2 linked regions of the Persicobacter psychrovividus genome follow. The main gene of each other region encodes a partner of the protein of the gene in region 2 in a complex. Links are inferred from orthologs where the notes say so. Each region holds a gene or a part of one and is shown on either strand. Other genes may lie near its edges. The genes, in order: mnmG and mnmE.

The links.
Region 1: the proteins of mnmE (region 2) and mnmG are in contact, whole or in part, in a solved structure (PDB 9HIP), measured with the Escherichia coli proteins. The link is inferred for Persicobacter psychrovividus from one-to-one orthologs.

Annotation. Positions count from the first base shown.
Region 1 is NZ_AP025292.1:2,192-19,944, forward strand. What follows is about bases 1,731-4,589. They hold mnmG (tRNA uridine-5-carboxymethylaminomethyl(34) synthesis enzyme MnmG), read left to right. Parts: upstream 1,731-2,156; coding sequence 2,157-4,022; downstream 4,023-4,589. Other genes in these bases: ybeY (rRNA maturation RNase YbeY), read left to right, coding at 1,731-2,022; AABK40_RS00025 (class I SAM-dependent methyltransferase), read left to right, coding at 4,067-4,589. In the rest of the region: AABK40_RS00005 (coiled-coil domain-containing protein), read left to right, coding at 1-1,178; AABK40_RS00010 (ATP-binding protein), read left to right, coding at 1,184-1,585; more of ybeY, read left to right, coding at 1,585-1,730; more of AABK40_RS00025, read left to right, coding at 4,590-4,945; AABK40_RS00030 (Ig-like domain-containing protein), read left to right, coding at 4,932-6,653; AABK40_RS00035 (tetratricopeptide repeat protein), read left to right, coding at 7,320-9,152; AABK40_RS00040 (nitroreductase family protein), read left to right, coding at 9,234-9,821; AABK40_RS00045 (hypothetical protein), read left to right, coding at 9,870-15,077; AABK40_RS00050 (methylglyoxal synthase), read left to right, coding at 15,159-15,605; AABK40_RS00055 (hypothetical protein), read right to left, coding at 15,920-16,099; AABK40_RS00060 (DEAD/DEAH box helicase), read left to right, coding at 16,252-17,753. UniProt on the Escherichia coli protein: NAD-binding protein involved in the addition of a carboxymethylaminomethyl (cmnm) group at the wobble position (U34) of certain tRNAs, forming tRNA-cmnm(5)s(2)U34.
Region 2 is NZ_AP025292.1:1,332,294-1,336,417, reverse strand. The notes cover bases 784-3,692. They hold mnmE (tRNA uridine-5-carboxymethylaminomethyl(34) synthesis GTPase MnmE), read right to left. Parts: upstream 2,972-3,692; coding sequence 1,595-2,971; downstream 784-1,594. Other genes in these bases: AABK40_RS05890 (hypothetical protein), read left to right, coding at 3,073-3,342; AABK40_RS05900 (helix-turn-helix domain-containing protein), read right to left, coding at 870-1,250; AABK40_RS05905 (hypothetical protein), read right to left, coding at 784-886. In the rest of the region: more of AABK40_RS05905, read right to left, coding at 8-783; AABK40_RS05885 (hypothetical protein), read right to left, coding at 3,992-4,124. UniProt on the Escherichia coli protein: Exhibits a very high intrinsic GTPase hydrolysis rate. Involved in the addition of a carboxymethylaminomethyl (cmnm) group at the wobble position (U34) of certain tRNAs, forming tRNA-cmnm(5)s(2)U34.

The sequences.
Region 1 (17,753 bases), 1.3 Mb from region 2 along the record:
CCGAATTACAAAAAACCAATAACGACCTGAAAGCACCGAACTCAATGCCTGACCTTTCGAAGGAGGAACAAAAAGTTGAACAGGGGCAAGAGCAGTTCGATCAGGCTGCCGAACAAAAGAAAAAGAAAAAAGCCAAGCAGGCTCAAGAACAGATCAGCCAAAACCTTCAGCAAATGAAGCAAAAAATGCAGCAGATGCAGCAGAGTGCTGAAATGGAAATGGTGCAGGAAAATATGGAAAACCTGCGGCATATCTTGAATAACCTCATTAACCTCTCTTTTGAACAGGAGGCCACCATGAAGGAATTCCGGCAAACAAGGCAAAGTGATCCTCGTTTTCTCGATTTAAGTCAGCAACAGTTGAAAATACAGGCTGACTCGAAAATCGTTCAGGATTCACTGAAAGCACTTGCTCAGCGTGTTTTTCAAATTTCTTCCTTCGTAACACGAGAACTCAATGAGATGAATAGCCATCTTAACCGCTCTTCTTCGTATATTAAGGAACGCAAAAAAGGAAATGCGCTCAGCGAACAGCAATTTGCCATGACTTCAATGAATAACCTGGCTTTACTGCTCGATGATGTGCTCTCACAAATGCAACAGCAAATGGCAGAAATGAAAGGTAACTCTGGTGGGAAGCCTCAAAATAAGCCAATGCCAAGCCCGAGTATGAGCGAATTACAGCAACAACTCAATGAAAAAATCAATCAATTAAAAAAGAGTGGCAAATCGGGAAGGCAATTGTCTGAAGAAGTTGCTAAATTAGCTCAAGAACAAGAGCAAATTCGTCGTGCTTTGCAGGAAGCGGAAAAAGAAGCCGAAGGTAAAAATGGCAAAGGCGGCAAAGATTTGCAAAAAGCCATTGAAGAAATGGAAAAGACTGAACTCGATTTGGTAAACAAACAGCTCAGTGATCAAATGATGAACCGTCAAAAGGACATCATGACCAGACTCCTGGAGTCTGAAAAAGCTGATCGGGAAGACCAACTGGATGAGAAAAGGGAAGCGGAGACGGCAAAGAACTATCAACAGGAAGTGCCTGAAGCAATCGAAGAATATATTCGACAAAAACAAAAAGAGCTCGAGCGGTTCAAAACTATTCCGCTAAAACTCAACCCTTATTATAAAAAAGAGGTCAATCAATATTTCAAAAGATTAGAAAACAACAATATCCGGTGATAACAATGGAGTCAATCAAAATTGAAATTCCGTCATTGAGTGAAAATATCCGTATCGTCGAAAGCTTTATCGACAATACCAAAGAAAAATACCAACTCAACGATGACATTTATGGCAATATCATGATTGCGATAACTGAGTCTGTGAACAATGCCATCCAACATGGCAACAAATTTGATAAAGATAAAAACGTAACCCTTACGGTGCACCACAATGAGGAGGCAGTAAAATTTACGGTCGAAGACGAGGGAATCGGCTTTGACTTTAATAACTTGCCCGATCCTACGGCACCCGAGAATATCGATCAGCCACATGGGCGTGGAATCTTCCTGATTAAACACCTTTGTGATGAAGTCGAATTTAAAAATGAGGGCCGTATTTTAGAGTTATCATTTTATTTAAATTAATGGAAGACCAAATTAATTTTTTCACAGAGGAAGTAGATTTCAATACAGAACAGATCAACAACACCAAAGCGTGGGTTAATCAAGTCATTGAAAATGAAGGGTTTGAGCTTGAAGAAATCAATTTTATCTTTTGTAGTGACGAATACCTGCATAAAATAAATGTGGAGTATTTGGATCACGACACCTATACCGATGTTATCACTTTTGATAACAGCGATACGGCCGGATTTATTGAAAGTGATATCTTTATCAGTATTGAGAGAATCATCGAGAATGCCAAAACCCATGAGCAGTCTTTTGATCATGAGGTCAAAAGGGTTATTATTCATGGGGTTTTGCACTTGCTTGGCTACAAAGACAAATCTGAGCAGGAAGCTTCCCTGATGAGAACAAAAGAAAATGAAGCAATTGCGCTTTTTGAAAAATCTTTTGCTTAAATTTGCGCAAGCATTTGAATATCAAAATGTTCCACGTGAAACACTTCACCTTTAACAGGTAAGCACGTTTCACGTGGAACATTTACTTTTAATACTGTTTTACACGCCAAGAAAATAAGACAAAGGGAAAGCCTATGTTTACAGAATATGATGTGATCGTTGTCGGAGCTGGCCATGCAGGCTGTGAAGCTGCTGCTGCCGCTGCCAATATGGGTATGCAAACACTATTGGTAACGATGAATATGAATACGATCGCACAGATGTCATGTAACCCTGCTGTGGGTGGGGTCGCAAAAGGTCAGATCGTAAGGGAAATTGATGCCCTTGGAGGACAAATGGGAATCATTACCGATAAATCGATGATTCAGTTTAGAATGCTGAACCGATCGAAAGGACCTGCCATGTGGAGCCCGAGAGCCCAAAGCGACCGAATGAAGTTTGCTGAAGAATGGCGTATGCGCCTGGAACAAACAGAAAATCTTGACTTCTGGCAAGAGATGGTAACGGGCTTAATCATTGAAAAAGGGGAGGCCAAAGGCGTAATCACCAGTCTGGGATTGAAAATCCGTTCCAAAACTGTTGTTCTTACAAACGGGACGTTCCTTAATGGTACCATTCATATTGGAGAAAAACAGTTTGGTGGTGGACGCGCAGGAGAAGGTGCAGCAAAGGGAATTACAGAACAACTCGTTGACCTTGGAATGGAAGCTGGCCGAATGAAAACGGGCACACCTCCACGTGTTGATGGCCGAAGCCTTAACTGGGAGGCCATGAGCGAACAACCTGGCGACGAGCAGCCTTACAAATTTTCTTTCAGCGATGAAACAAGCACACTCAAGGAGCAAAGAAGCTGTTACATCACTTACACCAACCCTGAGGTGCATGAAACATTGAAAGAAGGATTCGACCGTTCACCAATGTTCAATGGTAGAATCCAGGGACTTGGTCCACGTTATTGCCCATCGATTGAAGACAAAATCAACCGATTTGCTGAACGCGATCGTCATCAGATTTTTGTTGAGCCAGAAGGATGGAATACTTGTGAAATCTATGTAAATGGTTTTTCCTCATCGCTTCCTGAAGATATTCAGATGAAGGCTTTGCGAAAAATTGAAGGATTTGAGCAGGTGAAAATGTTCCGTCCAGGCTATGCGATTGAGTATGATTTCTTCCCACCGACACAACTTCAGATGTCATTGGAAACCCGCACAGTCAAAAATTTATATTTTGCAGGCCAAATTAATGGTACCACAGGATATGAAGAAGCTGGCGCACAGGGACTGATGGCTGGTATCAATGCCGCTTTGCGCGTAAAAGAGGAAAATCCACTGATCCTGAAACGTTCTGATGCCTATATTGGCGTTCTGATTGATGATTTGGTAAACAAAGGGACTGATGAGCCTTATCGCATGTTTACTTCACGTGCTGAATATCGAATCTTGTTACGTCAGGATAATGCTGATCTCCGCCTTACAGAGCAGGGACACAAGATTGGATTGGCAAGTCAGGAGCGTTTCGATAATATGATCAAGCGCAAAGAAAACGTAGATCAGCTGATTGAAACCTTGAGGGTGTCCAAATTTAAGCCTAAACAGGCAAACCCTCAGCTTGAAACCATGAATTCGGCACAGATCAAAGAATCGCAGTCGGCTTACCGTTTACTGAAGCGTCCCGAGCTTTCCATGCAACAGGTCGGTGTAATCACGCCTGAGTTCGAGCAGCAAATGTCCCAGTATGATCCTTTGGCAAAAGAGCAGGCAGAAATACTGATCAAGTACGATACTTACATCGAGAAGGAGCAGAAGATGGCGGAGAAGATGGATAACCTTGAAAACCTTTACATCAAGGACAGCATTGATTTTGCTGAAATAAAGGCACTGTCCTCTGAGGCAAGGGAAAAACTGACAAGGTTACGTCCAACTACATTAGGGCAAGCATCAAGAATTTCTGGTGTATCACCTGCTGATATTTCGGTATTAATGATTTACCTTGGCAAGTAGGAACAAGTGTTCCACATGAAACACCTTTTTCGGTCTACTGGTTTATGTTAAAAGAATTTAAAGATTGCCCTGTTTGTCAGGGCAATCATTTTACGCATTTTTTAAATTGTACGGATCACACCACCACTCAGGAGCAGTTCAATATTGTTACCTGTGATGATTGTGGTTTCAAATTTACCAATCCATATCCTGCGAATTTAGGGGCATATTATAAAGATGAAAGTTATATTTCGCACACCAACAAGGCGCAAAATTTAACGCAACGGATTTACAAAATTGCCCGAAAATATACGCTTGGTCAAAAGGAAAAAATGGTATCAGGGCTCTCTGATGGCCGAAAAATTCTTGATTTTGGTTGTGGTACAGGTCATTTCCTGAACAAGTGTGCTGAAAGTGGCTGGCAGGTTCAAGGCCTGGAGCCAAGTGATCAGGCACGGAGTCAGCATGGTCTACTTTTGCAGGGAAAAATTGTCAATAGTATCGACCTGCTAAGCGATGAAAAAGTGGATATCATCACCTTGTGGCACGTGCTTGAACATATTGAAGCACTCAATGAAACCCTTGACAAGCTTCGCCAAAAACTTTGTTCCACGGGAAAATTACTCCTCGCAGTACCCAATGCGGCCAGTCTGGATGCCAAAATTTACCAGGAGCACTGGGCGGCTTATGATCTGCCGAGACACCTCTATCATTTTGAGCCCCAAACGATGGCTTTGCTGGCTAAAAAACATGGCTTTAAAATCAGCGCGCAGAAACCCATGAAATTGGATTCCTTTTATGTAAGTTTACTGAGTGAGGAATATAAGACAGGCAAACAAAACTACCTGCCAGCCTTCATGGCGGGGCTAAAATCAAATTTGGCTGCGCGAAAAGACAATAATTACAGTAGTTTAATCTACATTTTGGAACATGAAAGTAAATAAATTAGCGAACCTCTTACTGGCATCGGGGATTTCTGCCCTATTTGTAACCTCCTGTGCGAATGTCAGACAACCCGCTGGTGGTCCTCGGGATACTATTCCGCCGACCCTGGTAAATTCGGTGCCTCAGGTAGGCTCTGTAAATTACAGGGGGAAAAAGTTCGTGCTTACTTTTGATGAGTACACGCAGGCTAAAAACCTGAAAACCAAGCTACTCATTACGCCTCAAACAGATGTGCGTTATCAGTTCCGCACCAAAAAGAAATCCCTGATCATTGAATTCGAGGAACCTCTGAAGGAAAATACCACCTATACTTTCAACTTCCAGGATGCCATTCAGGATATCAATGAGAATAATCCGTGGAAAAATGCCGTATTTGCATTCAGTACCGGGGATTATATCGACAGCCTGAAAATCAATGGAACGGTACGCGATGTACTCACTGGAGCACCTGTAAAGGAGGCGACAGTCGCTTTGTTTGACATCAAAGATACCTTGGACATTTACACTGGAAAGCCAGAATATTTTGCCAAAACAGATGAAGAAGGCCATTACAATCTGAGTCATATCCGTCACGGTAAGTTTAAAGCTTACGCTTATCTGGACGAAAATAACAACCTGATCAACGAGCCCAAAAGTGAGCCCGCAGGCTTGTATCCCGATACACTCAGCCTTGATACCGACCGCGACAGCCTTCATTTCAACTTAATTCTTGCGGATGCACAGCCATTCAAAATGAATTCTGCCAAAGAAAATGGAAAGTACTTTGATGTGCTGTTCAATAAGTATGTGAAAAGTTATCAGTTGTCATTTAAAAATGACGATCAGCTGATGCTGTCTACTTTCAGTCCTGAGCATAATGGTGTTCGCTTTTTTAATGCGACACAAATCCCAGAGAATGACAGTATTCCAACGCAGATTATTGCCACAGATACAGTAGGAAATAAGGTAGTAGAAAATTTCCACGTGAAATTTGCGGATGGGACAAAGCGTAAATATGCTGTACTTGAACAAGAAGTTCAGAAATATGCCAACGACAACCCCATTCAGGATACTTTAATTGAGAAAATTCAGTTTTCAAAACCAATACGAGTTGTACATCCTGACTCTATGATGGTGATTTACGATTCCTTGAACTTTATTCGCCTCGATATCGATAAAGACTTAAGCTGGAATAAACGCTTTGATGAAGTAACCATCAAAAAAGCCATAAAGCTGGACTCAATTTTCCTTCCTCCTGCAGATACGCTGTTTCTTGACAGCCTGAAAGCGGATAGTATTTATATTCAACAGCCTGAAGCACGAACTTTTACAGATATGAAGCTTCATATTCCACATGGAGCTTTTATCAGCATTGAAAGTGATACTGCCCAGGCGATTGATGAGAAGTTTACCCTGGCGAATAAGGAAAATCTCGGAAGTATCGAAGGAACAATTACGACAGACTATAAAAATTATCAAATTCAGCTGGTTACTGCTGATTTTAAAGTTGTAAAAACAACAACGGCTGATAAAAATGGCCATTATAGCTTTTATAATTTGAAGCCAGCCACTTACAAAATTCGAGTTTTAATCGATGAAAATGGCAATGGGCAGTGGGATATTGGTAATATCCTTAAAAATGAAGCCCCAGAACCTGTATTTTTCTTTCAGGATGAGGTAGCAATACGCGCCAACTGGGAATTAACCAACATTGATTTCAAAATGTAATCCCTCGATTAATCATTCAAAAATCGCCGACTCCTTAATGGAGTCGGCGATTTTTTTTGCCCTCTTTTTCACGTGGAAAATTAAAAAGGCCGTCAATTTCATGATTGACGGCCTTTTTTTTGCTCGCGAAACTCCTTTTTCCACAATGCTTTTTTCACCATTCTGAAAATCCGTTTCAAAATTTATTTCTGAACCGCCTTACCCACATTAATCGGTCGTTTTGCTGCTTTTTTTGTCGATTTTTCACGTACAAATTATTACCGGAGGATAACCCTGTGGATAACCGTTGAAAAGTCCGGAATAAGTCCGATTTTCACTAAAAGTTATCCCCACTTACCCACACTTATCTTGGGCGTTTCCCGAAATTCCAAATCCACGTTCATAAGTTCGATTTATACACCCCGAAATCCCCCATTTTATCCACTTGTGGACAGTGTGGAAAAAAGTTATCCACAAAATAATTGTTTTCGCGAAATTCAATGTTAATTAGCTTAAAAACAAGTAATTTCATGTGGATAATGGCTGTGGATAAGTCCCCATATCGGTTTACTGATCGTGCAAAAATCGCTGATTTTTAAATAATCAGTAACTTATCCACTAATCCACACCGTAATAAATACAATAACTCTTTTTAAAAAGAATATATATAAACTAATACTATCTATCATGTGGAAAACATCCCTCGCTTTTAAGATTCTTGGATTTACTGCTTTTTTAAGTTTTGGAATTCTTTCAAGTCAAGCACAAGATTTTCAAAAAGTGAGTATTGCTGAAGAATACTTAGGAAGGGGAGAAATTGAGAAGGCTGAGGATATTTATGAAAAATTGGCGCGAAACAATGAAAACCTTCCGCTGATTCATAAACCCTATCTCGATTTGCTGTTCAGCACTAAAAATTTCAAGCAGGCAGAAAAGTACCTCAACAGGGCGATCAAGAAAAATCCAGAAGATATGATTTACCAGGTCGATCGGGGACGGCTGTACGAATCGCAAGGGGAGATGAGCCAGGCGGAAAAATATTTCAATAATTTGATTGACGATCAGGCTAAGGACTTGAACAACCTACGGAACCTGGCGCAGGAGTTTTACAGAGCGCAGGAATTTGACTGGGCTGAGCTTACTTTTTTGAAAGGTCGCAAGGTGGCCAAGAATGAGGGGTTATTTGCTCATGAGCTGGCAAATATCTATCGCATGACCAACCAAAAAGACAAGATGGTCAATGAGTACGTTCAGATGGCCGTTAGGAACCCCAAGAATCGATCCTACGTCAAAAATGTACTCCAGTCAGCTTTAACCGACGAAGAGGACCTGGAGGCTTTTGAAAGCTACCTGATCGACAGGATACAAAAAGACGGCAAGGAAGCCTTCTATCCCGAGATGCTCATTTGGGCAAACATGCAACAGCGGAATTTTTACGGCGCCTTCGTTCAGGCGCGCAGCTTGGATAAGCGAAGCAAGAGCAATGGCGACTACCTGATGAATGTGGCACAGATGGCGTTGCGCCATCAGGATTATGAACATGCCGTCATGGCCTACGATTACGTCATTGAGCATTATCAGAAAAGCCCGAATTATTTCCTGGCCCGCAATGCAATTATCAAGGCAAGGGAGGAACAAGTGAAAAATACCTATCCTGTAGAGATGAATTCTATTGATGAGCTCATCAGTAGCTATGAGAAGCTCATCACGGAGGTTCCGACCTCGCAGACAACCTTGGAGGCCAAAAAGAATAAGGCGATGTTACACGCGCTCTACAAGGGCGAATACGACATCGCGATTAATTTGCTGGAATCTGTGGTTGGGCAACAAAAGGTTTCAAAACAACTGAAGCTGGAGTGCAAGATCGCCCTTGGTGATATTTATCTTTTGAAAGATGAACCCTGGGAATCTCGATTGCTGTATGCACAGGCAGAAAAGGAGGGGAGGGAAACCCCGATTGGTTATGATGCGAAGTTGCGCAGCGCCAAATTATCCTATTACACGGGGGACTTTAAGCTTGCCGCTGCCCATCTCGATGTACTGAAACTCGCTACGACAAGGGAAATTGCCAACGATGCCATGTCGTTGAGCTTACTGATCAAAGACAACACCGCACTGGACAGTACCGAAACGGCCATGAAAACCTATGCGGCAATTGATCTGTTGCTGTTTCAGCACAAAAACGACCAAGCGCTCGCGGGGCTGAAAAAAATGCTCACCGATTTTCGGGGGCACAGTTTACAGGATGAAATTCATTACCTGATGGCTGAAGTTTACAAAAAGCAGGGAAGCTTTCCGTTGGCACTGGAGCATCTGCAGAAGGTGATCGACCTGAACCCTGCCGATATTAAGGCTGATGACGCCATGTTTGAAAAGGCCAAAATCTATGAAATTTATCTGAAGGAAAAACAGGCGGCAATGGAAACCTACGAGCTGCTAATGAAAAATTACCCTGGAAGTATTCATGTCGATGAATCCCGAAAGCGGTTTAGAGCCCTTCGGGGGGATTTTCCGAATTAACCGAAAGAATAAATGTAAAGGAAGGAATAATATTTCTTCCTTTTTTGTTCTTTTGTTGTGTAAATTGAAATATTACAAATCATGAACCTCCCAACAGACTATATCGACCAGCTGATCGCCAAACGCAGATCCATCTATCCCGACCAATACACTGGTGAAGTGATTGACGATGGAGTTATTGAACAGCTTCTTGAAAATGCCCGTTGGGCACCTACGCACAAACTGACGCAGCCTTGGGCATTTACCGTATTCACTGGTGCTGGCCTGCAACAGCTGGCTGATTTTCAGTCCACACTTTACAAAAAAGTAGCAGAGGAGCAGGGGACTTTCAAGGAAGAAAAATTTCAGAAATTGGCCAATAAACCATTGAAATCCTCCCATATCATTGCGATTGGAATGCGCAGAGATCCCAAGCAATTAGTGCCTGAAGTTGAGGAAGTCGCTGCGGTGGCTATGGCCGTTCAGAACATGTACCTTTCCGCTACCGCCTATGGCATCGGCTGTTATTGGGGATCGGGGGGCGTAACTTATTTTCCTGAGGCCAAGGCATTTTTTGATCTTGGAGAGGAAGATCAGCTCTTAGGATTTTTATATTTAGGAGTACCAGAAAAATGGCCCCTAAAACATAAAAGAGCACCATTGTCTGAAAAAGTTCGTTGGGTTCGTTAATATTTATATTGCTAAGAACATCGCTTAAATTTGCTAATGCAAGCCTATATGCATCGACTGTTAATATTATTTTTTATTGCCTTCATTTCCTGCTTTTCGAGCAGCTATGCACAACGTATGAAGCCTGCGGAACATATGGATTCGCTGAATATTCGTGTGCTTGAAGTTATGAAAGCAGGCAAGTCTGACCGTTTTTTATCAACAGGTCAGCAATTTGATTCCCTTTGGACAGGTGGAAGCCTGTCATCAAGTCAGAAAGATAGAATCTATAAATTGTACAGTAAAATGGTGGAGAAGCAGTGGCGCGCGAAACCCTTCCTGTACGAGGTTACTTCCACCCTGACATCGGCCCGATACGTTACTGGTCTTTCTGTTGTGCAGTACGATGCACTACTCGATCAGCTTGAAAAAGGGATCGTCGAATTATCTCCCAAGGATTTTATTATGATGACCGAGGCGCTGCATACCTTTATGGCAAATCAGGCGCTTAATTATACCAATTTCTTTAAACTGATAGGGGAAGATGCACAATTTTCGCTAAAGTATGAGAGCGTTGCGGCTTATGTACCAACAGAGGAAAGCAGTGAAGAAGAACAGCAAAGCAGCGATGATGACTGGAATACTGAACCTGCGGATGATACAGAAAACGATAGTTCGGAGCAGGAAAGTGACGATAATTGGGGAAGCTGGGACTGGGGCGACAGCACGGACGATAGTACCACCGACGACAGCAGTACCGATGACGACGGAGGCTGGAGTTCCGCCGATGATGTTGCCGACAATTGGGGCGACAATGTAATTGTGGAGGATGAGAATAAAATGACGCTCGAGGAGCGGATCGATAGCTTTATTCAGGATGATGCTCCTGCGATCGAAGGTCCTTATATTCATTTTGATCGGGTAAACCTGGTATTTCAGACGCCTTTTGATTCCGTTGTGGTGATGGATGTTCAAGGGGATTTTTTATTGAAAGAGGGTATTTTTGTCGCCTATTCAGGAAAAATGGATTGGTCGTCTACGGGCGGATGGGAAGAAAACAGCCCTTACTGTACATTTACAAAATTTCACTTCAATGTTAGGCAACCCAAGTTTGGTGTAGAAAAAGCAACACTTTACTACCCAGAAAAACTTCGCCAGCCCACCCTCGGTGTATTTGATTTTAAGAGTGTTCGCAAGAAGAAAAATGCGGTTCCCTCCTATCCAAGATTTACTTCCTACGGAAGCGACATTGAACTTAAAACTTTCATAGATAATAATTTCAGCTATCAGGGAGGTTTCTCCCTTTGGGGATTGCGATCGTCTTCCAATTCTATATTTGGTGGCGGAAGTGAAGTCAAGTATGCAGGTACAGGCAACCGCTCGTTCAGGATCGCTTCAGGTTTGGTAGAATATACCGACTCGGCATTCCATGTTAATAATGGTGCACTGACGATAAAATATGGGCGAGATTCTCTCTTTCACCCAGAGATGGAAATTGATTACCGTCAGGCAGATACTACCCTTCACGCCCTCAAGCGAAAAGGCGTAAACGAAATGGCCCCCTTTCAGGTCACCTTTTTTGATATGGACATTAAGGCAGATTACCTGCGCTGGAAGCTGAATCAGGATTCTCTTGACATTTCTATCTTTCAGGCCAGAGATCACCGTCCCGCTTTTTTTGAGTCGAGAGATTATTTCAATAAGAAAAATTATCAGTCCCTGACCTCCATTTATGGCTTTCATCCACTGAATGCCCTGAACTATTATAGTCAAAAGATACGGTCGAAATCTTTCGGGATGTACGATTTTGCTGAATCGATCAAAAAAGACCCCAAGATTGTACAGCAGGCGATGTTTAAGGCACGTGAGGGTGGTTTTATTGACTACGACCCAGAAACGACCATCATTACGGTAAAGGATAAAACCAATCATTACAACGCCTCCTTCCGTCACAAAAAAGATTATGATGACCTGACGATACCTTCGCGAACCAATAGTGCTCCGAATGCGACTTTGCACCTCGATGAGAAAAAGATGACTGTACGCGGGATCAATAAGTTTTATATCAGTGAAAAGCTCGATGTGTATATTCAGCCTGAATCTGAGCAGATAGATTTGATTGGTAAGCGGGACTTTACCTTTAACGGTCACCTGTTTTCAGGAAATTTTGAGTTCATCGGAACGGATTTCGTTTTTCGCTACGACAGCTTTTTGATTCAGCTTAATAAAATTGACTCCATCAGGTTCTATTTGCCTGACTCCGTAAGTGGTGAGCGCAGGCAGGTAGACAACTCCCTGGTATCAGCAGAAGAGCAACTCACGGCCAGTCTAAACTCCAATATGGGCGCGACCAACGGAACACTTTATATCAACAACCCAAAAAATAAGTCGGGAATCAGGCAGTATCCAAGTTATCCTCGATTCGATGCAGAACGCGGTGCGGTGGTGTATTTTGATAACCACAGTTACCTTGATAAGGCCTATGACCGTCAGGTTTATTTTATCATCCCTCCTTTCTCCATTGATAGTCTGGCAGGTGGCGATCCTTCCGCTATTGGTTTTCAGGGGCGCTTTGTTAGTGGGGGAATTTTCCCTGACTTTGAAGAGAAATTGTCGATTATGCCAGATAATTCCCTGGGCTTTGTACATAAAGTCCCTGAGGAAGGATATGCGCTTTATGATACCGACGGCATTATTTATGATGAAGTAAGACTCGATAAACAAGGGCTACAAGGAAAGGGGCACTTTGAGTTGCTTTCCAGTAAAACCTTTGCCACAAAATACACCATGTATCAGGATTCCATGCGGGCATCATCAAGTCATTCAACCATTGAGGCGGGAGGTTTTGCAGGGATCAGCTACCCTGCCGTAGATGGCGAAGGCTTGGAACTGTTGTGGTTGCCACGCGAGGACAGCCTGTTTCTGCAAACTACGGAAACACCGATCAAAATTTATGAGGAAGGTGATTTGACAGGGGCGACAGTACTTACGCACAGTGGATTGCGGGGTAAAGGAAATTTTGATATTCGGGGTTCAGAAACCGCCTCCGACAAGTTCAGGTATGAGGAACTGAAGTGGCAAGCTGAAGAAGCACAGTTTAATATTAACTCGGAAGATTCCACCAAGGCGACCCTTTATGGCGATAATGTTTCTGTGGATTTCAACCTCGAAGAAAACCTGGCAAAGGTATCTCCAGAGGTCGAGGGTGATGCCGCAATTTCATTCCCTTATGCGATGACCAAGACCTCGATTACGGAAGCGAATTGGGATTTGGATAAGGACATCATTACGATGAACAAGCCTAAAGAGGTTGATATCAAGGACTCCTACTTCTACTCCACCCGACCCGATATGGACAGTCTGGTGTTTTCAGCAGAAGGTGCCTCTTATGATATTGCACGACAGGAAATGGAGGTGACAGGTATTCCGTACATTACAGTGGCCGATGCCCTGATTAGTCCAGACTCCAGCAGAATTACCATTCAGCCGAATTTTGTTTTACCACAGCTGACCAATGCGAGCCTGGTTATTGATACCCTCAATGGCTACCATAACCTGATCGACGGAAACATCAATATCCTTTCGCGTAAAGCATTTGAGGGCGATGCCTCCTACCGCTTTGTAAATGCGGTGCAGGATACTTTCAATATTAAATTTAATCAGTTTGAATTATTGCCTGACCGTAAAAAGCAACTTCATACAGAGTCCAATGGTGAAATTCATGAGGAAGATAACCTGCTGATTTCTCCAGGAATGTACTTTAAAGGTACCGCAACCATGTACGCAACCAGTAAACCACTTTTGCTGAATGGTTTTGTCAAACTCGATTTGAAAAATATCCCTGATTACGATACCTGGATTGTGTACGAAAGTAATGATGAAGAACAGCAGGAAATCATTTTCGATTTTGCTTCAGCAATCACCGAAGAAGGCGATCCTCTGACTGCAGGAATTCACTTTGAAGATGGTACCAATCAGCTTTACACCACCTTTATTTTTGAAAAGCACCAAATGTCGGATCAGGATTTCTTCGTTCCCAATGGCCTGCTTTCTTATGATCGGGAGAAAGGCCACTACATTGTGGAGGATACCATGAAAACACGTGGGCATTCTTTTGCAGGTAAGTTCTATACCTATAACGAGGAAACTTCAGACATTACCTTTGAGGGGAAAGTGGATCTGATGAATAACCTGAACCCGAAGGTCTTTAAATTCAGGCTGAATGCTTCTGCAATTGGTTCTGGAAACCTGAACAACAATACGGTTAAGTTCAATGGTTTCACAACCATAGAAACCATCCTTCCGAGTGCTTCCCTGACCTCCATGGCCAATACCATTAACTTGGCAGCAGAGGATAAAGGATTAGCCAAAGCCAACGATGACCTGACGCAACTATTCTATAAGGTCAGTGAAATTATTGGGGATCGGGCAACGAAGAATTACGAAACCATGCTATCGACAGATTATGCTCCTTTGGTAAAGATGTCGAGAAAATTGCAGCGGGGAATTGTACTTTCAAACTTCGACATGGAGTGGTCGCAGGATCAGACGGCCTGGTACTCGGTTGGAAATATCGGTATCTCCAATATTTTGGGTATTGATATCAACGCCAAAACCGAAGGCTATCTGGAGGTGAAGAAAACCGTTGATGGCGATATTGTCAATCTCTTCCTGAGTGCAGGGCAAGAAGCCTGGTATTATCTGAATTACAATTATTCGGAAAATCGCTTCTCCACCTACTCTGCCGACCCTGTTTACAACGAGGCGGTGATCAAGAAGAGTAATGTTGACAAAGCGAAAATGGGAGAGTTTATTATGGCGATTTCTGATAAGGAGGAAGTGATGAACTATGTCAATAGATTCCGACTGATTTATCTTGATATTGAAGAGGAGTTTGTGATCTCAGAACCATCGCTCACCGAAGACTCAGGAGATCCGTTCTTTGATGCGGGTAGCCTTGAAGAAGATGAAAATACGGAAAATATTATCTTCAGCGACGATGATGAAAGCCTGTATGATGATGCCGTGGAGGAAGACGAAAATGAAAGTAATGCCCCTGTGAGTGAGTCTGTAGAGCAAGATGAGGTTACTGAAGACGATGGCTTCGGAGAGGAAGAACTGAAAAACGAGGAGGCGCAAAAGCCCAAGAAGGAAAAGAAAGGGCGCAAACGGAAAGGGAAAAAGAAAAAAGAGGAAGAAGTCGTAAAACCTGAACCTCAGCAGGAACAGCAGGACGATGAAGACAGCCTTTATGATGATGAAGATGATGGCTTTTAGTGCTGAATTTATGTGACATTGCAAGGATTTTTCCTTGACATTGTGCTTCTTTGTTAGGATATAAATTTGATTTAATTTTTTATGGCAACATTAGGTAAGTATAAAAATATCGCCTTGGTGGCGCATGACAATCGCAAGAAAGCGATGATGGATTGGGCTAAAAAGCATAAAGAAAAATTGGGTAAGCATAATATCTTTGCTACTGGAACAACAGGAAAACTGCTCGAAGAGACGCTCGATATTAAAGTCAACCGATTCTTCAGCGGACCTTTAGGCGGTGACCAGCAGATTGGTGCTAAGATTGCTGAAGGAGAAATAGATTTTTTGATTTTCTTCTGGGATCCATTGGAGCAACAGCCTCACGATCCAGACATCAAAGCTTTATTGCGTATTGCAGTGGTATATAATATTCCTGTTGCAAGTAATATTGCTTCTGCGGATTTCTTATTGAGCTCTCCGTATTTTGAGTCGGAATATGCCGCTGATGCCGTTGATTTTGATGAGTACCTGAACCGTACGATTGAATAGATAAAAAATGATGACGCAAGTGGAATCATACACCTGCCAAGTCAACAATACACTCTCTTTGTGATTTTATAAGTAAATTATTAAAATTATACCATAAATAAAGCCTCAGTTTTCGCTGAGGCTTTATTTTTATCCACAGTGTGGATAACTACTGTGGATAAGTCGGTGTCATTTGTTGAAAACGTTATTTGCAAGCAAATTACCCACAAAATAGCGCTGAGAATTCATGATTTTTATCAGTCTGAGATAAGCTATAACGGGCTGTTTTTGAGGAATTAAGCCTGTTTACAGCTATTACTTCCCCTACTGATAGTTCAATTTTCTTTATTTTTCTTTTTGGCGTAATAATCAACCAAATACGCCACACCGATCACCCCTGCAGCACAGAAGGTCAGCAGCACTTTATGTTGCTCAAAACGCAATGAGGCATAAAACATGATCATCGCACCGATCACCAAAATCCACGCTAATTTATGTAACCACCCACTATTCATATATCATTATTTTTTTTAACCGCTAAAGGAGAATATTTTAATTAATGCAAATATTCAAAATATGGATTGAATCCACACGCTTACAAAGTAGTTTTCATTTCATTAGTTGAGAAATTCCCTTATTTTGCGTATTCACGAATAAATTATTTTTGATGAAAGTAGCCATTGATCAGCCGTTTAAGCTCATCTATTCCCTATTTGAACATGAATACCTCGGGTACCTTTTTGAGTCTTTTGTGGTGCAAGTAGACCATAAAAACCAGCTGACCCTGAGTTATCAAAATATATCCTCACAAAATGCCCCTGAGTTTGCCAAGGGACTTGATCGCCGTGACTATGAATTGATAGACATTATTGATTCTATGCAACAGGACGCCATCATGCGAAGGTATTCTAAAAAGCATACAAGCCTGAGCGATTTTTTTGTAAAGCAGTACAAAGAGGACAAAGGGGGAATCAAGGAACAGATTGATCTCTACCTGGAAAAGCAACGTGCCCTGCTCCTGAGTAAGCTGGTCGGTAAGCCAATTTATGAAATGGGCAAAGACGGCTACCCCGCTGATGGAGAATTGCATTGGGCGCCCGAAAAAGCCACCTTACGCTTTCATTTCTATCAGAATTTTGGACACATCCGCTATTTCCCTATTGTGTATTGCGAAGGGGATCAGGTACAGTTCAAGCAAAACAACTCCTTTTTGCTCTGCGATGACCCAGCCTGGCTGGTGGCCAATAAAACAGTATATCACTTCAAACTTCCTGTTGATGGCCGTAAGCTGAAACCATTCCTGAATAAGCACTACATCAAGATTGATGATGCCATCAAGGGGAATTATTTCAGAAAGTTCGTTAAGCCGATGGTGGCGACCTTCAATGTAAAATCAGATGTTTTTCAGGTTTTTACGGAAGAGAAAAGTCCGAAGCCATTGCTGCGTTACCATGAAATTGTACCTGAATCTACAGAAAGCAAAGCCGAGGCGATGATCTCGTTGAAGCTTGATTTTGCTTACGGTGACTATATTTTCGATGGCGGAGAGTTTCACCCTTTTGGGGTGGAAATGCAGGAAGCACAAGGGCAGTTTACTTTCTTCAGAATTAAAAGAAATTTAGCACAGGAGAATAATTTTAAAAAACAGCTTCGGGAACTTTCTGGAGAAGAGCATACCGAATGGGTAGCGCCTCTGGCGGAAGGAATGGCGTGGCTGAACAACAACCACAGCTATTTGGAAGACAAACAGTTTGTATTCCTTCAGGAAGCGCAGGAAAATGGCCGCAGCTTCTTTGTTGGAGAATCCAAATTTGAGCTGGAGATCAATGAAAACATTGACTGGTTTGATATCAATGCCAATATCTATTTTGGGAAGTATAAAATCAGCATTAAGGAGCTTCGCCATGCCATGCGCAAAGATGGGATGATCAACCTGCCCAATGGCGAACTGGCTTTGGTGCCTACTGAATGGTACACCAAATATGCAGACCTTGTCGGATTTCTCGAAGAGCACCCTGATGATCAAGAAGGCTTCATACTGAAGAAGCATCACCTGACCCTCGTTGAAGCTCTCGAAGAAGAACATTCGGCCAAGGTGGCTATGGATGAAAAGCTGCAGCGACTTAAAGACTTTGATAAAATTGAAAATTATTCCCTGCCCGAGGGCTT
Region 2 (4,124 bases):
TTCAAAATTATTCATTTTCATCTGTCCCTTTTTCGATGTTCTCCCTCGCTTTTTCCCTCATTGCAGGAGGTAAATATTGCGCCACATATTTATTGAAGCAATCCAAAACATGATCCTGGCTTTTACCATACAATGGCGCTCCAGCTTTCAATAAGGCGTATAAATGGGCACTATACCCAGACTTATTTTTCTTCAGTTGTAAAGTTTCGGAATAATAGCGGGCTTGGTCCGTTTTGTCTTCAAAAAGCCCTTGCTTGCTAATGATCTCCAAACGAATCAATTGAGCAATTATTGGTGGGTTTTCAGTTTCACGTGAGAGACGCTCAGGCGTAGGAGGAGGGGATAAGTTCTCAATTTTATTACATAATGGAGTTGCACCCAAAGCCTTCAAGCCATCAATAAATACCTGATTCCTGAAAAATGCCCCCTTCTCAACCAGTTCGTGGATCACCATGAACTTAGCCAATAAAGTCATCCAAGCGTCAGTACTTTTTTCCGTCAGCCATTGCGGTTCGAAAGTGGTTTCGTAATGATCCACCCCAAATTTGATTTGCAGTTTTGGAATGGTAGATTCGATCAGGGCCTTCCATTGGTACCCCTCTTCAAATTCAGATAAATAGAAGGGAAGCTCCATATAGAGATGGTCCAAAAGCGGATTGTTAAGCGTTTGCCCGTTTAGCTGAGCAGACTTTAGAGGAACTAAATATTTCCGCCATATTTGATCGCCAAAATCATCGAGTTTCACTTTCAGCTTTTTGAACTGATTTTCGGGTGATTCACAAAAGGCAATGAAATCATTACAGATCGTCTGAATAAACAGGCGCTTGGTCTCTGCCACAAGCATTTCTATTTCCGTTGCAGTTGGTTGCTTATTGATTGTTTCCATGGTTAAATAGTTTTAGTATTTCACTTTTTTTAATAATTGTCCTCCTACCTAATTTAGTAATTTTGAGAGTATTTTTATTAATTAAACCATAGACAGTTCCTCGACTAACCCCCATTAATTCACAAGCTTGTGGTATACTCAAAAACTCCTCCTGTTGAGGTGGAGCAACCGTCTGCCCCTTATTTTTAGCACGAATAGCCGAAAGCACCCTAAGGTTATTTTCAGACAGCGCTTTATCGATGTTCTTCTCCCTCCGCTTTTGTTTGTAGTGCCGTTGATTGCATTTATGCGAGCAATACTTTGTCGTTGTGGCCCGTGCTGTAAATTCCTGGTTACAGTAAAGACAATTTTTCTGCATTTTCATTTTCGCCGAGTTTGTCTATTACTGTTCACTGGTGTTCAAAGAACTCCCCCCTTGTTTGTTCACTGACGTCCACCGACGTTCAAACTTCTCTCCTTTTTTGTTTGTCCATAGTTGTTCACTGATGTTCATAGTTGTTCATTGCTGTTCACTGATGTTCAAAAAACTCTCCCCTAAAACGAGGCATCTCCGTCCCTTTCTCCCCTTGAAATTTCTCAAAAGGGACGGACTTGTTTCTCAAATGTAATGGATTATACCAACTGGACAAATTTCATAAAACGACAAAAGCCCCACTATCAGCAAGATAGCAGGGCTTCGGTAGTATTATTCTTAGACGGTCGGAGGTATTACTTTCCGATACAAAACTTGCTGAAAATGGTTTCCAGCAGGTCATCTGTTGTAACGGTTCCGCTGATTTCCCCCAAATAATGTAGGGCTTCGCGGATGTCCATGGCCATCAGGTCGCCAGAGATTTGGGCGGCAATGGCGGTAGTCACATTGTCTAATGCTTCGCTGGTACGAATCAGTGATTCGTAATGGCGAGCATTGGTCACCACCGTGTTGCCAGACTTGATTTCCTGCAGGTTGACTTTCGACACCAGCTGATCTTTCAACTCTTCCAGGTTTTCTTTCTTTCCTGCGGAGATAAATAACCAGCCGTCCTGTGCTTTCAGGCTGGCGATTTTTTCGGCATCCGCTTCATCAATTTTGTTGCCTACTTTGATGAATGGGATCGACTGCGCTTCGAGATTTTTGACTTCAGCATTAATGTCTTCCAGCGATTCATTCACCAAATCGAAAAGGTAAATGATTACTGATGCCTGTTTCATTTTTTCACGCGTTCGCTCGACGCCGATGGCCTCCACCTTGTCGTCGGTATCTCGCAAACCAGCCGTATCAATGAATCGGAATGAGAGTCCTTCGAGGTGAATTTCATCTTCAATAAAATCCCGTGTCGTTCCTGCGACGTCAGAAACAATCGCTTTTTCTTCATTCAGCAAGGCATTGAGCAAGGTAGATTTTCCCGCATTTGGCTTTCCCGCGATTACGGTAGGCACGCCGTTCTTAATGACATTCCCCAGATCAAAGGAATCGATCAGTTTCTTGATTACCGTCTGTAACCTATTGACCAGATTTTGAAGTTCCGTGCGATCGGCAAACTCAACATCCTCTTCCGAGAAGTCAAGTTCCAGCTCCACCATCGACGCAAAGTAAATTAACTGATCACGCAGGGCAGCAATTTCCGCTGAAAACCCTCCACGCATCTGATTCATCGCCGCGCTGTGTGCTGCTTCGGAATCCGAATGAATTAAATCGGCTACGGCCTCGGCCTGAGCGAGGTCGAACTGCCCATTCATGAAGGCGCGCTTGGTAAACTCCCCAGCCCTGGCCAATCGGGCACCTTCGCGCAGGAACAATTGAATAACCTGCTTTATAATATAAGGGGAGCCGTGGGTGGAAATCTCTACGACATCTTCCTTGGTAAAAGACTTCGGCGCGATGAACAACGACACCAACACCTCATCAATGATTTTTTCTCCATCGCGGATGGTACCGAAATGAATCGTGTGGCTTTCCTGCTTAGTGAGGTCTTTGCCACGAAATACTTTATTACAAATTGCGATCGCCTCTTTCCCCGAAAGACGGATGACAGCGATAGCGCCCACTCCTTGTGGCGTTGCCAATGCGACGATCGTATCGTCCATGGATGCAATTGGGTTCATATAATTTCTCCTTATTATTTGTTGCAAAGATAATCAAATTTGTGGATTGGTCTGCAATTTGATAATTTCACGTATTAAAGCTTTAAATTAATAAAACTGTTATGGCAGAAACTACTTATAAACGCGGACAATTGGTCAAGATCAAAGATGGTGTTGTGAACCCATTGGAGAATGAATTGCAATTGGGGGGGCAGGTCGTTACGATTATGAAAATCAGTAATCCAAATTCAGAAAACCCTACTTTGCTGGTCGAATTCAAGGCTGATGCTTTGGATCAGTGGCCTCAGTATTTGTTGGAAGAGATGATTGTTCAGCACCCAAAATGGGATCAGTGCAAACTCAAAGCGAGTGATGTGGAGATTGTTGAATAAGGGTGAAAATGAAAAATCCCACAGCCGTTAAGTTGTGGGATTTTTTTTGTTTTTGTTATAGTGATCAGGGACTGTCGCACAACTCAGCGCTCTGCATATAGTGCATAATATTATTTCGTGAGCTGTACGGATGCACCTATGTGTGTATCCAACCCACCAAAATTTATGATGATTCGGGCAGACACACAGGTCAGCCCCTACAGTGACCAAATAAAATTTTGTAGGGCAAAATCAATTTATGGTTATGCAACGACCCCGATAGGATTCATAGTAATTAATCCGCTGTATCGACTGAACCAATGTCATTTAAGATTAGAATAGCACCCCGTAGAGACGATATTTTTAATGTCTAACACAACGCTGATCTTTCAGGTGCCCTTAGATTTATTCAAAAAATGCGATGTGAGACATCATGAATTATGTCTCAACAAGCATTTCAAGCCCAAGAGCGGTGCAACACAAATTATTGCACTATTTTATATTGCCGACAGATTACACCGGTTTCCACAGATTTTTTTATTTCGCAAATCGGATATCCCATCGCAAATCAAAAACCTCTTTCTGTCCTTTTTGATGCAGGAGCCTCCAAGAAAAATACGCGCTATTTACGGGTAGCCCTAATTAATGTTTGAATGGATAAATCCGAAGGTTACTCCTCCTCAAATTCATCCAAAAAGCCCAAAGCTTCCGCTTCTTCATCTACCCATTCATCAATGGTCGCAATAGCAATAGTACAAGCTTCTTGATCGCCTTCAAACACCACAATATTTTCTTCGCCAAAC